Regions from separate parts of the Anaeromassilibacillus sp. 1001302B_160321_C8 genome, predicted to be linked through region 1. Evidence: predicted binding sites of a transcription regulator. Region 1 holds the regulator's gene; the other holds the start of a gene.

Region 1 (8,383 bases):
GACGGGAATCCATAAGCGTTTTTTCTTCTTCCTTCCAAAATATAAAAAGGAGCCCGGCTTGTGCCGGGCTCCTTCCTTATATTTAAAGAAAACCACGCGATAGTCGCGTGGTTCAAAAGAAGGCTTGTGCCGATGATATAGAAAGAAAAACTCCTTCTGAATAAGTTTACGGTCTGGAAACTGTAAGAAACAACAGAAGGAGGACATTCAAAAATAAATGACAAGCCGAGTTTCGCACATACAACATGGAATTGCAACCATCACATCGGATTGTCTATCGTAATTTAAACAAATCAGGCCCATGGATTTATCAAAACGGGAAAATCATGTTTCATATGAGCTTGCCTCATGGTGAAGTGTGTGATCTGATCGCCATGGCATCCGCGTTGAAGGATAGGAGGAACGTATTCTACAAAGAAAAAAGCGAGAAGTCAGATGGACTCCCTTGGGATTAAAAGGAGGCAACCGTTCGAAAACCCTTTGCAGAACAGGGGAAGTACGGCATGGCATAAGGCCAATGAAAGGGAAAGGAATATGAACACCTTTGGAAGGGCAGCCGGTAATGGGAATCCCTCTTCAAAGGCTGCAAAAAATAACGGCAAATAAGTCTCCCCGCCTGGACATAGCTACCGGCCAGCGCCGTAAGGCGCTGGCCGGTAGCTATGGGCTTTTAGCCCTGTGTAAACCACACATTCGACAGGTGGTTTTGATGGTCTATCATAAATATGGATTTCAAGCGGTTGGAGTGATCGGTCCTGTTTCCTCAGTGGAATCCCCTATGTACTCTCCCTCAGCGGAAGCCACCGGGCCGCCGCCAATCTGCATGGTGGGCCCTGTCACGGTGACGGTGCAGCTCACAGATTGGCCCGTTGGAGTAGTAGCCGAAATTACTGTATCGCCAGCACTCATACCCAATACGAAGCCACCTTGGTCAACGGATGCAACCGCCGGGTTGCTGGAGCGCCAAGTCAAGGTTGGAACTGCCTGGCCGGTTGTAGAAGAGACATTTAAAATAATGGCAGTACCTGTGGAAAGGTTTGCAAAAATACGGTTCATAGAAAGGCCCGCAGCGACCGAAGTACCGGAGCTCCCCTGCGCATATGCGTTCACCGCGTCCGCTAAACTTTTAGCCATGGTGTTGATATTGCTCTTAATCCATGTGACGTCCTGCGCGTTATCGTGGAAAGCAGTTTCAATCAATGCATGGGGCATCGTAGGCAGGTACATCTCCATCAGCGCGTCGTTGTAGGCGAGCTTGATGTTGGATTTGTCTGGATAATTAAAATTCGATTGCAAAACTTTTGCAAAACGTAGGCTTTCCGAGCTCTTTGTATAATAGTAAATACGCGTGCCGCGGGTATTGCCGTTGGCAGCGTTGGAGTGGATCGCCAAATAGAGGTCGCATCCGGTATTTTTGGCTTCGTTCGCACGGTTGGTCAGGAAAGCTTTTTGGGTGGAAGAGGACCCCGTTTGCGCACCTGGCAGGACGTAGTCAATGCCGTAACTCTGCAAGTAGGGGATCATAGCGGTGGCAACCTGCCGCATATAGTATTCCTCGCTGCCGCTGCCGTCGCAATAGGGATTCCAAGGCTGGGCAGACGGGCTTAGGTAGACCTTAAAGCGGCCGTTGGGACCATCGTATTGCTGGGTTGCGATGGTACGCTCCTGTGTAGGCTCTGCTGCCGCGGCCGCAGCGCTGCACAAAGATGCGGAAAACAGGCAGACGGTCAGGCCCAGGGCAACTGCGGAAACAAGTTTTTTCAGTATTCGGTTCATCTTTCTTTCGCTCCATCCTCTCTTTAACACATCGGGTTGTTGAACAGTTCCAATTATATTACAAAAATTCTTTCAATACAACAGAAATTTTGTGATTATGTAAAGCAATTGCATTTCCAACGCCAATCAGGTATACTGTAAAAAAATGGATTTTCAGACGGTTTTTTCCGAAGAAAACCGGTCTGTATTTTTGAGAATGGTGGGATGAATGATGATCGGTATTATTGGTGCAATGGCGATTGAAGTAGAAGAAATTCTTGCAAAACTGGAACATCCACAGACGGAAACCATCAGTGGAATGGACTTTGTGCGCGGCGCCATCCAAGGGGTAGAGTGCGTTGTAGCGCGCTGTAATGTTGGGAAGGTCAATGCGGCGATCTGTGCGCAGACGATGATCCTGCGCTATGCGCCCAGCCGGATTATCAACAGCGGCGTTGCCGGCGGAATCGGCGCGGATGTCAAGATCGGGGACCTGGTCCTAGCGGACGGTGCCATTCAGCACGATGTGGATACCACCCAGATCGGCGACCAGATTGGCATGGTATCCGGAATCAACTTGGTTGTCATCCCCACCTCCTCTGAAATGAATCGGGTGCTTGCCGAGGCTGCGAGACGCTGCGCGTACCAGGGAAACGTCCACATTGGGCGGATCGCCTCCGGGGACCAATTTATCAGCAGTGCAGAAAAACTTCATTGGATCGCCTCCACCTTTGGGGCGGTTGCCTGTGAGATGGAGAGCGGAAGTATTGCGCAGGTGTGCTATATCAATGGAACCGAATACACAGCGGTGCGCTGTATTTCCGACAATGCGGATAGCAACGCGGGCGTGGACTATGAGCAATTTTCCACCTTTGCCGCGCATCAGACAACCGAATTGCTTTGCACGGCGCTGCCAATGTTGGAAAATATATAGGAATCGAGCAAGCAGAAATCCCCTACCCATAAAACAAAAGAAACGGACCAGATCTTTCAAAAGATTTCAAAAGATTACAAAAAGTGACAGGGAAAAGGAGGCGGCAGGATATGAAGGTCATCGACATTTCGCGGGAGCTATTTTCTACACCGGTTTATCCGGGGGACCCAGAGCCTCGCCGTGAACTGGTGCGGCGCATGGAGCTGGGGGATTCATACAATCTCTCCGGGTTCTATACCGGGTGCCATTCTGCCACCCACGTGGATGCCCCCCGCCATTTTATCAACGACGGAAAGACGGTGGACGAGCTGGACCTGTCCCGGTTTATGGGGCGCTGCACAGTTGTGTCAGCACACGGGATTGTCACGGGGGCCGACATCGACCGTATCATGCCCTATTGCGAAAAGATCCTATTGTTCAAGGGCGGAGGGGAGGCTTACCTCTCCACAAGCGCTGCATTTGCCTTAGCTGCCGCCGGCGTGACGTTGGTTGGGACGGATGCCTGGAGCATCGGCGCGCCGCATGAGGAGGCGGGGCCGCATGTTGAACTCCTGGGTGCAGATATTCCCATTTTGGAGGGGTTGTGCCTGTCCCATGTGAAGGAGGGTACCTATACGTTGGTGGCGTTCCCACTCTACTTGAAGGGGGCGGAAGCCTCCCCTCTCCGGGCAGTGTTGTTGGCGGAAGACGGCGAAGCGGATTAAATTTTGAAAATCAAACGGCGCGGCTCTGCTAAAAGCAGGGCCGCGCCAGTCTGTTTATAGGGGATGTTTGCTCATTTATAATAGCGGATGCTTGCGACGACTTTTCCGATCACGGTGACGTCGGTCGCATAGATGGGTTCATACTCCGGGTTATCGGGCTGCAAGCGGATGCGGTCGGGCTCCCGATACAGATATTTGACCGTCGCCTCATCCTCGATCAGGGCGACGACCATCTCCCCGTCCTCCGCTGTGGATACTTTGCGGGCAATCACAAGGTCGCCGTCCAGGATGCCGGCGCATTTCATGCTTTCCCCGCGCACGCGCAGTGCAAAGTAGTCGTCGGCATTTTGGTTGGGCGGGCAGAAGGGGACATAGCCCTCCACCTCTTCCACTGCGAGGATGGGTTGCCCCGCAGCCACACGGCCAACGACCGGCACCTGTACAGTGGGCTGCTCCCCCACAAGATGGATGGCGCGGTTGAGGCCGGCGTCGCGGCTGATATATCCCTCGCGTTCCAGTGTCTTCAGGTGCGCGTGGACGCTGGACGTGGATTTCAGGCCGGTCGCTTTGCAGATTTCCCGAACGGTCGGAGGAAGGCCGCCCTGTGCCCGGCTTTTTAAATAGTCGTATACTTTCTTTTGGCTTTCTGTCAACATATCGCATCCTCACTTTCCTGGTGGTGGTTTTTGATCCATTTCCGGAGCCATTCGGAAGAGCATGTTAGAAAAATAGATGGGCGCCTGCGAAGGCTTCTATCCATTGCCCCTTTATTATAGAGAAAGGCGGTACACATCTATGAAAATGGTTATTTTAATAATTCCATTATAACACAGGCGGTCAAAAAATGTAAACGTTTGTTTGTGAAACTTTCGAGGGGTTTCTTCCCAAAGCGTCCCTTTTTGGCAATTTCTACGGAAATTCGTTCAAAAAATCTACTGAAATAGTTTAAAGAATATTCATAGCATCGTAACAACTCAAATCGGTAAAGTGAGTATAATAAGAACCGTAATCAAGCAATGGAGCCGCACCAGAACTTGATACATGTTCTACCCTCCTCAATATACCCCTCAAGCTAAGAAGAAAGACCGAATCCGTAAGGGTTCGGTCTTTTTTCATTTGTTGTGTACGGTTCCTATTTTTGCAGCTGCCGCATATTCCCCGAAATAGGTGGCAAAAATAGACTCGGAGGTGCAACGAATGACTAACAACCACTATCAGAAGAACCATTCATCCGGAGGGGCTTCCAAAGGCTTTTACATTGCTCTGGGCGTCTGTTTAATTGCAATCGGTGTGGCCGCCTGGACGACGTATGATAGCGTTATCAACTATGCGACGCCGGAGGAGGAACCATCCAGCAGCCAAACAACGGCCTATCCAGCGAATGAAGCGGTGAGCGGCGTGTTGGAGGTCCCTGGAAGCAGCTCGCCGGGCACAACATCTTCCACACCATCCGCACCGCCGAGCACATCCCCCAGCAGCCAGGCGCCGCAATCCAAAGCGCCGGTTTCCTCGGAAGAGCCCGCCGTAAAGACCACGACGGTTCCATTGTCTTTTTCGTATCCGGTCGATGGAACGGTTGTGCAAAAATTTAGCATCGACAATCTAATCTATTCTAAAACGATGAAAGACTGGCGCGCGCATGCGGGGGTGGATTTCGCTGCGGAATTGGGCACGGAAGTGAAAGCGATCGCCGATGGGACCGTGAAAAACGCCTACCACGACGACCTATTTGGGAATGTCGTATATATCGAGCACGGCGAGACCGGCGGATGCTACTGTGGCCTGGAAACGATGGACGTGAAAGCCGGCGATACGGTCAAGGCCGGTCAAAAAATCGGGACGGTTGGGACAACCCCTTGTGAGAGCGCTGACGACCCACATCTACATTTTGCGGTTAAGAAGTCCGGCAAGTGGATTGACCCCCTCACAATCTTTGAATAGGCGCCCTCGGCAACGTTTAGGGGCATAAAAAGCAGAGTCAAGAGAGGAATCTTTTGACTCTGCTTTTTTGATCTCTGCCTGTAAAGTTTAGAATATATTCATAAAAATTACAAGAATGTTGCTGGAAATATTATTAATTTCGTGGTACACTATATACGAAATGAAAAGGCCCCTTCTTTTCGGTGAAGTGCGTTTCAATTGATGTAACGGGGTGGAGATTAAATTGGATGCGAGTTGTCCGTTCGGGTGAATCCTTAACAGTTTATTCATGAAATAGACACCGAACGTTACCATACCCAGCGGAAATTTTACTATACTTAAATAGACGGGGAAAGAGAACAGACAGGTTTGTATAGCCCGGTTCCCCACGGGCATACGGAATGAGACTGGTAGAAAGGAGGTACATTCGTGAACAGCAGAGGAGCGGTTCTGGTTTGTGTTACAGGCCAGCGCGATTGTGACAGATTGATTAAAGCAGGGAAGCGGATTGCAGAAGAGCGGTCGGTTCCACTGCATGTATTGTGTGTACAGCCGACTTCGGCGGGGTTCGATGCCGACTGTGAGGAGTTGGAGTATCTGCGGCAGACATCGCGCGACGTGCAGGCAGAAATGTCCGTCTATTTTCATGATGACGCAGCGTTGTTGGCAGTCGGGTTTGTAAAACAAATAGGAGCGACTCATATTGTGACGGGAATGGCGGAAGCCCCCGTTAATGGATTTGTGGAAGTCCTTCATAAGCTTTTGCCCCAAATCCCCATTTCCATGGTGGCAAAAGACGGCATCATATATAATATCTGCCCGACAAACAGAAAGGCAGTGCCCGCCAGAATGATGAATGCATAAGCTGGCGGCTGTTCCAGGGGTCCTGGCCTTGTGCCAGGACCCCTTTTTGCTCCCTCTAGATGGCAATTTACATCTCTTAAATTAGCAAGATGGAATTTTGCTTGTCTGCTTGCCATTTCATGGCCAATGCCGTACAATAGACACATCCCTGTGAAATCCGAAGAAAGGAGGGGGATACACAGATGCTCAAAGAAAACCAACGGATTTTTAATGTGACCATGGTGGTGCTGGATGCATGCATCTGCCTGATTTCTATGGTCCTGGCCTTTGTGATCCGTTTTAACGTGTTGGATGGTGGCCATGACCGCATTGGAATCGTCTACTATTTGAGGCTGATGGTCCTGGTAATCCCGTTTTATTTTTTATTGTATCAATATTTTGGCCTGCACGATTCCTTCCGAAGCAAAGCGCTTGTGTCGGAGATCGGAAAAATTGTTCAGGCGAATATGGTTGGTTCGATCTTTATCTTTGTGTTGGTCTTCTTTTTGAAGGAGGTCAACGTTTCCCGAATGGTCGTTGTGCTGTTCGCGGGGATGAATACCCTGTTCGGCTCCATCGAACGGGTGGCGATCCGGAAAATCCTGCGGCGCTTGCGCGAAAAGGGATATAACCTGAAGCAGCTCCTGATCGTCGGCTGGAACCAGGCGTCCGGAGAATTTTACGATAAGATCATGCTGAACCGCAGTCTGGGATACGACGTCTGCGGCTATCTGAGCGGGCAACCGGAAAATGTGGGGAAACGCAACCTTCCCTATCGGGGGACGTTCCAGGACCTTTCCAACCTTTTGGAAAATAAGGAGATCGACGAGGTGGTTATCTCGCTCGATTACGATGAATTCCCGGAGTTGGAGGAGATCATCGATACCTGCGAAAGGGAAGGGGTCAAATCCAGCCTGCTCCCCTTCTATACGAAATTCTTGCCCACCAGGCCGTATATCGACGTGGTGGAAGGCATGCCGCTCATCAACTTGCGCCGCGTGCCATTGGACAATTTGGTAAACGGCTTTTTAAAGCGGAGCTTTGATATTGTGGCTTCACTTTTGGGCCTGGTCCTTCTGTCCCCCGTCTTTTTGGGGGTGGCGATCGGCGTGAAATGTTCGTCCCCCGGTCCGGTGATCTACCGCCAGACACGCATCGGCCGCCGCAAGAGGGAATTTACTATGTATAAGTTCCGTTCCATGAGTACGGAGAACAATGCGGATATGACCACATGGGGAACCCGCAACGACGGACGCCGGACCGGGTTTGGGGCCTTTTTGCGCAAGTACAGCCTGGACGAGCTGCCGCAGCTCTGGAATGTGCTAAAAGGGGATATGAGCCTAGTAGGGCCGAGGCCCGAACGCCCGTATTTTGTAGAAAAGTTCCGGGAGGAGATCCCCCTGTATATGATGAAGCACCTTGTCCGCCCCGGGATTACGGGATGGGCCCAGGTCAATGGCTGGCGTGGGGATACCTCCATTGAAGAACGGATCAAATGTGACATTTATTACATTGAAAACTGGACCTTCCTTTTGGACATCAAGATCTTGTTCCTAACCATATTTAAAGGAATTGTGAACAAAAGCGAAGATCTCTGAAAAGGAAGGGATTCTGTGCTATAATGATTCCATAAATGCCTGTGAAAACGAAGATTTCCGCGTGGATAGAGCGTTGCGGCTACCCCAAAGCAGCGGGGACTGCCGTATTGCCGTTTGGCGGAAGGGTGTGGAAATAGGGAGGAGACAGCTTTGCTGCCGTATGTTTTGCTGTTGCTGTTTCTTGTTGTGTCTGGATTCCTCTTATGCGAACGGAATCCAAGCAGGAGGAAAGACGCGATTTACTTGGGGATCGCTTCCTTGGGGTTGATTCTCTTTGCTGCATTCCGCGGGGAGACGGTTGGCATTGACTATCCGATGTATCAGACATACTTTGAACAGATGCATCGGGAGGGATGGCAATTTTTGACCGGGCCACAGAATGAATACCGCATGGAGTTCGGCTTTAGCTTTCTCAACTTTGCGATTTCCCGGTTTACCGGGGATGTCCACGTCTTTATGGCGGTTGCGGCAACGATCCTGGTGCTATTGGCGGCCATTGCCATCTATCGGGATTGTTCCATTCCCTGGGTGGGGATGTTTATCTTTGTAAGTTTCCATTTTTTCGGCAATTCCATGAGTTTTATCCGGCAGTCCTTCGCCATTGGGATTTTCTTATTCGCCATTCGCTA
Region 2 (8,383 bases), on a different contig from region 1:
TTTCGAGGCGGATGCATTTTCCAAACTCTTTTGCAGATGTTTTTCCCAGCCGCTTGTGTCGTATGATTTATGGAGGATTGCTGTGTTCAAAACCAGCGTTCCATTGTGGCTCTTTCCTCCAAAGGGCGTTCTAATTTGCGCATATCCCAGGCAAAAAATGGGCATTCTTCCCCTCGTGGGGAACAAATTTTCCGGTTTACATAAAATATTTCATCTGTTCATGATTTGTTCATATATATGCGTTATACTTTTAGCACACTCGATAAAAGAGTGCTAAAAATACATCTCAAACCCGCATGAACACTGAATGTGTAAACGATAGGAGGGGTTGAACATGAATGCACAGAAATTCACCCAAAAATCCCTGGAAGCCATCCAGGAAGCCCAAAACCTCGCCATTGAAAACAACAATATGCAGATCGAGGAAGAACACCTCGTGGCGGCTCTGCTGCAACAGCGCGACGGGCTGATCCCGCAGCTGCTGAAAAAGATGCATGTAGACTGCGACGCCGTCCAGCGCGCAGTGGCGGAAAAGATTTCCCGCATCCCGGGCGTGACCGGCCCGGGCCGTGAGGCGGGGAAAATCTATGTTTCCGCAGACGTGGATGCAGTCCTGACTGCGGCGGAAAAAGAAGCCGACCGGATGAAGGACGAGTATGTTTCCGTCGAGCATATCATGCTTGCGATTTTGAACCGGCCCAACAACGCCATGAAGGACGTCTTCCAGCGCTTTGGCATTGAGAAGAACGCCTTCCTGACCGCGCTGTCCAGCGTGCGCGGCAACACCCGCGTGACCAGCGACACGCCGGAGGAAACCTATGACGCGCTCTCCAAATACGGCCAGGATCTGGTTGAACTTGCAAAGAACCATAAGCTCGACCCGGTGATCGGCCGCGACGACGAGATTCGAAACGTCATCCGTATTCTGTCCCGCAAGACGAAGAACAATCCGGTGCTGATCGGCGAACCCGGCGTCGGCAAAACCGCTATTGCGGAAGGCCTGGCGCTGCGCATTGTGCGCGGGGACGTGCCGAACAACCTCAAAGACCGCAAAATTTTCTCCCTGGATATGGGCGCGCTGATTGCCGGCGCGAAATTCCGCGGCGAATTTGAGGAACGCCTCAAGGCGGTGCTGAACGAGGTCAAGAAGAGCGAGGGCAGGATTATCCTGTTTATCGATGAGCTGCACACCATTGTGGGCGCGGGCAAAACCGAGGGCTCCATGGACGCAGGCAACCTGCTCAAGCCGATGTTGGCGCGCGGCGAGCTGCACTGCATCGGCGCGACGACGCTCAACGAGTACCATCAATACATCGAAAAGGACCCGGCTTTGGAGCGCCGCTTCCAGCCGGTCATGGTGGATGAGCCGAGCGTGGAGGACACCATCTCCATCCTGCGCGGCTTAAAGGAACGTTATGAGGTGTTCCACGGCGTCAAGATCCAGGATCAGGCGTTGATTGCCGCGGCGACGCTCTCCAACCGCTATATTTCCGACCGTTTCCTGCCGGATAAGGCCATCGACCTGGTGGACGAAGCGTGCGCCATGGTCCGCACAGAGATCGACTCCATGCCGACCGAGCTGGATGAGATTTCCCGCAAGATCATGCAGCATGAAATCGAGGAAGCTGCCCTGAAAAAGGACACCGACCCGCTGACGCAGGAGCATTTGAAGGACATCCAGAAGGAACTGGCGGACCTGCGCGCCCAGTTCAAGGAAATGAAGGCAAAGTGGGAAAACGAAAAGCAGGCCATCGGCAAAGTGCAGAAGCTGCGCGAGGAAATTGAGCAGGTCAATGCAGAGATCGAAAAGGCCGAACGCGCCTATGATTTGAACAAGGCCGCCGAATATAAGTATGGCAAGCTGCCAGAGCTGCAAAAGCAGCTGGCAGAGGAAGAGCAGATCGCGGAAAAGAGCCAGTCCTCGGAGACAAACCTTCTGCGCGACAAGGTCACGGAGGAGGAGATCGCGAAGATCGTGGCCCGCTGGACGGGCATCCCGGTCTCCAAGCTGATGGAGAGCGAGCGCGAGAAGCTGCTGCACCTGGACGACATCCTGCATGAGCGGGTGGTCGGACAGGACGAAGCGGTGGAGAAGGTCAGCGAAGCGATTCTGCGTTCCCGTGCAGGCATTCAGGACCCGAACCGCCCGATCGGTTCGTTCCTCTTCCTGGGCCCCACAGGTGTGGGCAAAACAGAGCTTGCAAAGGCCCTGGCGCAGGCGCTGTTCGACGACGAGCGCAACATGATCCGCATCGACATGACCGAATATATGGAGAAATTCTCCGTGTCGCGTCTGATCGGCGCGCCTCCGGGATATGTCGGGTACGAGGAGGGCGGCCAGTTGACCGAGGCGGTCCGCCGGAAGCCGTACTCCGTCATCCTCTTTGACGAGGTGGAGAAAGCGCACCCGGATGTATTCAATATCCTGTTGCAGGTGTTGGACGACGGCCGTATCACAGATTCGCAGGGCCGTACCGTGGACTTCAAGAATACGATTATCATCCTGACCTCCAACCTCGGCTCCAGCGCCATCCTGGAAGGGATCGGTGCAGACGGCCAGATCAGCGAACAGGCGAAGGAGCAGGTGAACGCGCTGTTGAAGCAGCAGTTCCGGCCGGAATTCCTGAACCGTCTTGACGAGATTGTCTTCTACAAGCCGTTGACGCGCGACGAAATAGGCCATATTGTGGACTTACAGATGGTGGACTTACAGCGCCGTCTGGCGGATAAGCAGCTCGGCGTGAAGCTGACGCCTGAAGCCAAGACGTTCATTGTAGACAGCGGTTATGACCCGGTCTACGGTGCGCGCCCGTTGAAGCGTTTCCTCCAAAGCAAGGTCGAAACCCTGATTGCGAAGAAGATCATCCAAGGGAACATCAAGCCGCGTGAGACGCTCCTCGTGGATTATGACGGCAATCAGCTTGTTATAAAAGACGAGGCATAATGGAACCTTATTAAAGAATGGATGCAGTGCAATGTGTGTATCACAGTGCACTGCATTTTTTATTGGAATAACAACAAAATAGTCTGTTTTAGGACTGTAAAATGTAATAAAATAAATGGAGCATTATTGTATAAAACATGCGTTGATTTTATAAAATCAATAATATAAAATATGAAATGAAATATATAAATGAAAGGATTAAACGAAAAGAGCGTGTATAAAAGCACATATTTTAGATAAATATTCGGGGTTTGATGAAAAAGAAAGGGTGATTGCATTGAAAAAGAGATGGGTTGCCTTCCTGCTGGCATTCTGCATGGCTTTGACAGATCCAATTGGCAATCTAGCGTTTGCGTCGGATGGACAAGGGCAAACAGCCGGCGCAACGGCGGCAAACCAGGGCGCAATCTTAGAAGCATCAGAGGAAGCGTTGACCGTCAGCCAAGTGGGGGCATATCCGGTCGATCTTACCGCAGAGGGAAATTTGGACTGGCTGTATTTCAATTCTACGGATGCTCAGTCCTAGCTCTCAAAAAAGCATAAAGAATAAACAAATATCCTCTCCGAGCCTTTTCGGGGAGGATATTTATTATCGGATAAACGGACGATCAGTCGATGTCAAAATTGCCTTCGGTTCATCGCACGAAATATTGTTATTTTATAAGGAATGCGATATAATGAAACCGGTTATATTCTGGGAAGATTCCCTGGTGTGGAGGAACACCGTATGATTGATAAAGATTTTATAGATCATTTGGAGGAGCAAATCCACCAGACAGTCCAGGACGCCCTGGATCTGAAAGAGACTGTGGTCCGCACAGTGCGGGAAAATGTGGATGCCCATCGAGGTCCGGTCCCGCCCCAAAGACCGGTTCCACCTCGCAGGCCCGCCCCTCCGAAGCCTTATGTATATCCGGGGCGGCCTGTTCCCCGCTCAAATACCCAATTGCGTGTCCGTAGGAACCCGGGAACCTCGATTGCGGGTACCGTCATGGAGATCGTCGGGTTGGCTGGGGCAATCCCAACCGGTCTGGCGTTTGTGATCCTTGCGCTCGCTTCTCTGCTGGCGGGAATGCCCTGGGCCGCGTTTGCGATCTCCAGTGTGGTGCTGGTTCCGCTTTGTGTGGGGTTTACCGTATTGGCTATTTGCGGCGTGCGCAAAGTCCGCCGGAAACGCCGGTTCCAACGGTATCAGGCGCAGTTGAATGGCGATACCTTTTGCTCGCTCGACCTTTTGGCGGCCTCTGTGGGTGAATCAAAATCCTTTGTCATTCGCGATTTGCAGAAGATGATCCGGGACGGCTTGTTCCCAGAGGGGCATATCGATGAGCAGGAGACCTGCTTTATTGTCACGAACGAGACCTATCGGCAGTATCTGCAAGCCCAAGAGAGCGCACGCCGCCGGCAGTTGGAAGAAGAACGGAAAAAGCAACAGCCGGAGGCGGATGAGGCCGGCGAATGTGAGCGGGCGATTGCCGAGGGGCGCGATTATCTCTGGCAGATTCGCGAGGAAAACCGTGCGATTCCGGGAGAAGAATTTTCGCGGAAGCTGTCCCGATTGGAAGAGATCTGCGCGAAGATTTTCGATCATGTAGAGGCCCATCCGCAGAAATTGCCGGACATCCGCAAATTTATGCAATACTATTTGCCGACCACTTTAAAATTGCTCAAGGCCTATCGCGAGTTTGACGGACAGCCGGTGCAGGGAGAAAATGTCACCAAAGTGAAGGCTGAGATCAGCGATACGTTGGATACGATCAACACCGCCTTTGAGAATCTCCTGGACAGCCTGTTCCAGGATGATGTGATGGATATTTCGACGGATATCTCCGTGTTGGAAACCATGCTCGCGCAGGAGGGCCTGACCGAGGATGCGTTCCGCAAGAAGAAACCGTAAATGAATCGGAGGAAATTGCTATGGACGAGACTTTTCAGGAGCAACCCGTATTGACCTTTGAGCCCTTTGCGGATGAGCCGTCCGCCTCACTGCAAAAGGCAGAACCTGCGCAGGCGCCCACCGAAGCGCCGGTGTTCGACGAGAGCAGCCTGTCGCCGGAAGAGCGCAAAATGGTGGACGATTTTGCCGCAAAGATCGAATTGAGCAATTCCAATATGATCTTGCAATACGGCGCGGGCGCCCAGAAAAAGATGGCGGACTTCTCGGCGGATGCGCTGAACAATGTGCGCACAAAGGATCTCGGCGCGGTCGGGGATATGCTGTCCAGTGTGGTAACGGAGCTGAAAAGCTTTGACGTGGAGGAAGAGGAGAAAGGATTCTTCGGATTCTTTAAACGGGGAGCCAATAAGATGACCGCGTTAAAAGCGAAATACGACAAGGTGGAAGCCAATGTCGAAAAGATTTGCGCGGTTTTGGAGCGCCATCAGGTGCAGTTGCTCAAGGATGTCGCCATGATGGACAAGATGTACGAGATGAACAAGGTCTATTTTAAAGAGCTGTCCATGTACATTTTGGCAGGAAAAAAGAAACTGGCGCAGGTGCAGCAGGAAGAACTCCCCAAGCTCGTGGAAAAGGCTAAGCAGTCTGGCCTGCCGGAGGATGCGCAGGCCGCCAACGATCTGAACGCCCTGTGCAACCGCTTCGACAAAAAGCTGCATGACCTGGAGTTGACCCGCATGGTGTCCATCCAGATGGCGCCGGAGATCCGGCTGGTGCAGAGCAACGACACGCAGATGTCGGAAAAGATTCAGTCCACGCTGGTGAATACCATCCCGCTTTGGAAGAGCCAGATGGCCCTGGCCTTGGGGATCGCCCATTCGCAGCAGGCGGCGCAGGCACAGCGCGAGGTTACGGACATGACGAACGAGCTGCTGCGAAAGAATGCCGCGACGCTGAAAATGGCGACTGTGGAGACAGCCAGGGAGACCGAGCGCGGCATCGTGGATATGGAAACCCTGCGCGAAACCAACCAAAATTTGATCTCCACCCTGGACGAAGTGATGCATATACAGGAGGAAGGCCGGCAGAAGCGCCGCGAGGCGGAGGTGGAGCTGGGCCGCTTGGAAAACGAACTCAAACAGAAGCTGCTGGAAATCCGCGGATAATGCGAAAGATAGCAGATCGGCCGCTCCGGTGCATGGACACCGGGCGGCTTTCTGTTTTTCCAATACAAACCATTTGAGAGTCACTGGATTTTTGTGCGGCAGCGTTCTATAATAAGGTAGAACATTTGATTGGAGATGAGCGTATGGAGGGCCCGGACCGTGTGATTCTGCACTGTGACTGCAATGCATTTTACGCATCAGTGGAATGCCTGCTGCATCCGGCTTACCGGGATGTGCCGATGGCGGTCTGTGGGGACCCCGAGAACCGGCACGGGATCATATTGGCAAAAAATGAGCGGGCCAAGCGGTTCGGCGTCCAAACCGCGGAGACCATCTGGCAAGCGCGGCGCAAATGCCCCGACCTGGTGCTCGCCCCGCCGCATCGTGACCAGTATGCCATATATTCCAAGCGGGTCAACGCGATCTATCAGCGCTATACGGATTTGGTGGAGCCCTTCGGCATCGATGAAAGCTGGCTGGACGTCACCGGGAGCCAGAGGCTGTTCGGTTCCGGGCCGGAGATCGCGGACCGCCTGCGCGCCGAGGTCCAGCGGGAGACCGGCCTGACAATTTCGGTTGGGGTTTCCTTCAATAAGATTTTTGCCAAGCTGGGCAGCGACTATAAAAAGCCCGATGCGACCACGGTGATCTCGCGGGAAAATTACAGGGACATTGTGTATCCTCTTTCGGTGAGCGCCCTGCTCTATGTGGGGAAAAGCGCGCGGGAAACCCTGCAAAACATGCGCATCCGCACCATCGGCGACCTGGCCCATGCAGACCGTAAGGCGCTGGTGGCAAGCCTTGGAAAGGCCGGCGGCGAGCTCTACGACTACGCAAACGGGCTTGACAAGAGCCCCGTGAAGAGCATTTATGAGCCGAAAGAGGTCAAGTCAGTGGGAAATGGGCTGACTTTTAAAAGGAACCTGGTCGGGTGGGACGACATCCGGCTCGGCGTTACAGTCCTGGCCGATACCGTTGCAGCGCGTATGCGCCGCAGTGGGGTGAAATGTTATACGGTACAGCTCAATATCCGCAATCCAAGCTTTAAAACCATCTCGAGGCAAAAGCCGCTCGCGGTGCCGACCTTTTTGTCAAAGGAGCTGGCCCGTGCAGCTATGGAGATATTGGCGGATTCGTGGAATCCCAATGCGCCGATCCGCATGTTGACGCTTACCGGGACCAACCTGGTGCCCGCGGATGAAGCGCCGGGGGAGCAGCTCAGTTTATTTGAACACTCCCGGCAGGAGGAGCGCAAAAAGCAGGAGAAACTGGAGACCACCTTGGACGCCATCCGGGAAAAGTTTGGCAAGGATGCGGTGTCCATCTGCGGGGTGCTGCAAAACGACATCGGCGCGGATTGACTTGCATTCCGGCCAAGGTCTTGCTAAAATGAGGACAAATCAGCGTTCGGCCGGTGTGTTCGCCGGACGGATGGAAAGGATCGCGATACCATGCAATACCGTGTGTTTGGAGATACGTATGTTGTGCGCCTGCAAAGGGGCGAGGAGGTGCTCGCCTGCCTGCGGGAGTTATGTGAGAAGGAATCCATCTCGCTGGGGACGGTTTCAGCCATCGGTGCGGTCAACCATGTGGTGGTGGGCGTGTACCGGGTGGATGAACAGAAATATGTTGCCAACACCTTTGACGGCGTGATGGAATTGACCTCCCTGATGGGGAACATCACGGAAAAAGACGGAGAACCCTATCTGCACCTGCACGCCACCTTCGGGGACCTCACCGGAAAGGTGATCGGCGGGCACCTCAACGAGGCGGTGGTCAGCGCCACCTGTGAGCTGTTTGTCCGGAAGGTCGAGGGCCATGTAGGGCGCAGGTTGGACCCGGAGACGGGGCTGAATATCTTTGATTTTTAAGGAGGATCTACCAATGGTCAAGCATATTGTCATGTGGAAATGGAAGGACGAGGTAAAGCAGGATCACCCGGAAGCACTGGTTGCTTCCCTGCAGGAGCGCTTCAAGGCGCTGTTGGGCGTGGTGCCGGGCCTGAAAGAGATTGAATTCGGCGCGAATTACAACGGCGGGGAATATGACATCGCCCTGTATTGCGCGTTTGCAACTAAGGAGGACCAGGACGCCTATCAGACCAATCCGGCGCATCTGGCCGTGGCGGAAACAGTGCGCGCCTCCACCTGTGGACGCGCCTGCGTCGATTACGAAATCGCATAAACGGCGTTGAAAAACCGTTCGCCTGCTTTGTTGGGAAGGATACTTTCCAATGTTTGATAAATATTTGTGAAGAACTTTTTTAGAAATCAAAAAGGAACACCTGGTGTTGCTGTACCAGATGTTCCTTTTTTTCACGGGTATCTAAGCAGATTAGACGCTGTGAAACCCTTTGCCGATGATCTCGCTGGTATT

The links. Region 1 encodes LexA, which represses DNA repair genes until DNA is damaged. Its sites were predicted from a motif close to CNAACANNTGTTNG; they were not measured.
Positions count from the first base shown of each region.
Region 2: a site for LexA is predicted at 6,126-6,139, ahead of dinB (DNA polymerase IV). Genes of this name have one in related genera too.

Region 1 covers NZ_JADNJD010000002.1:276,010-284,392, reverse strand. The annotation lists gene I2E77_RS02765 (N-acetylmuramoyl-L-alanine amidase) at 733-1,776, opposite strand; gene I2E77_RS02760 (5'-methylthioadenosine/adenosylhomocysteine nucleosidase) at 1,988-2,689, shown strand; gene I2E77_RS02755 (cyclase family protein) at 2,800-3,393, shown strand; gene lexA (transcriptional repressor LexA) at 3,465-4,049, opposite strand; gene I2E77_RS02745 (M23 family metallopeptidase) at 4,591-5,334, shown strand; gene I2E77_RS02740 (hypothetical protein) at 5,743-6,177, shown strand; gene I2E77_RS02735 (undecaprenyl-phosphate glucose phosphotransferase) at 6,360-7,754, shown strand; gene I2E77_RS02730 (EpsG family protein) at 7,905-8,383, shown strand, end outside.
Region 2 covers NZ_JADNJD010000001.1:270,074-278,456, forward strand. The annotation lists gene clpB (ATP-dependent chaperone ClpB) at 335-2,944, shown strand; gene I2E77_RS01140 (hypothetical protein) at 3,222-3,470, shown strand; gene I2E77_RS01145 (5-bromo-4-chloroindolyl phosphate hydrolysis family protein) at 3,672-4,841, shown strand; gene I2E77_RS01150 (toxic anion resistance protein) at 4,862-6,007, shown strand; gene dinB (DNA polymerase IV) at 6,151-7,368, shown strand; gene I2E77_RS01160 (PPC domain-containing DNA-binding protein) at 7,459-7,878, shown strand; gene I2E77_RS01165 (Dabb family protein) at 7,892-8,191, shown strand; gene I2E77_RS01170 (YitT family protein) at 8,342-8,383, opposite strand, start outside.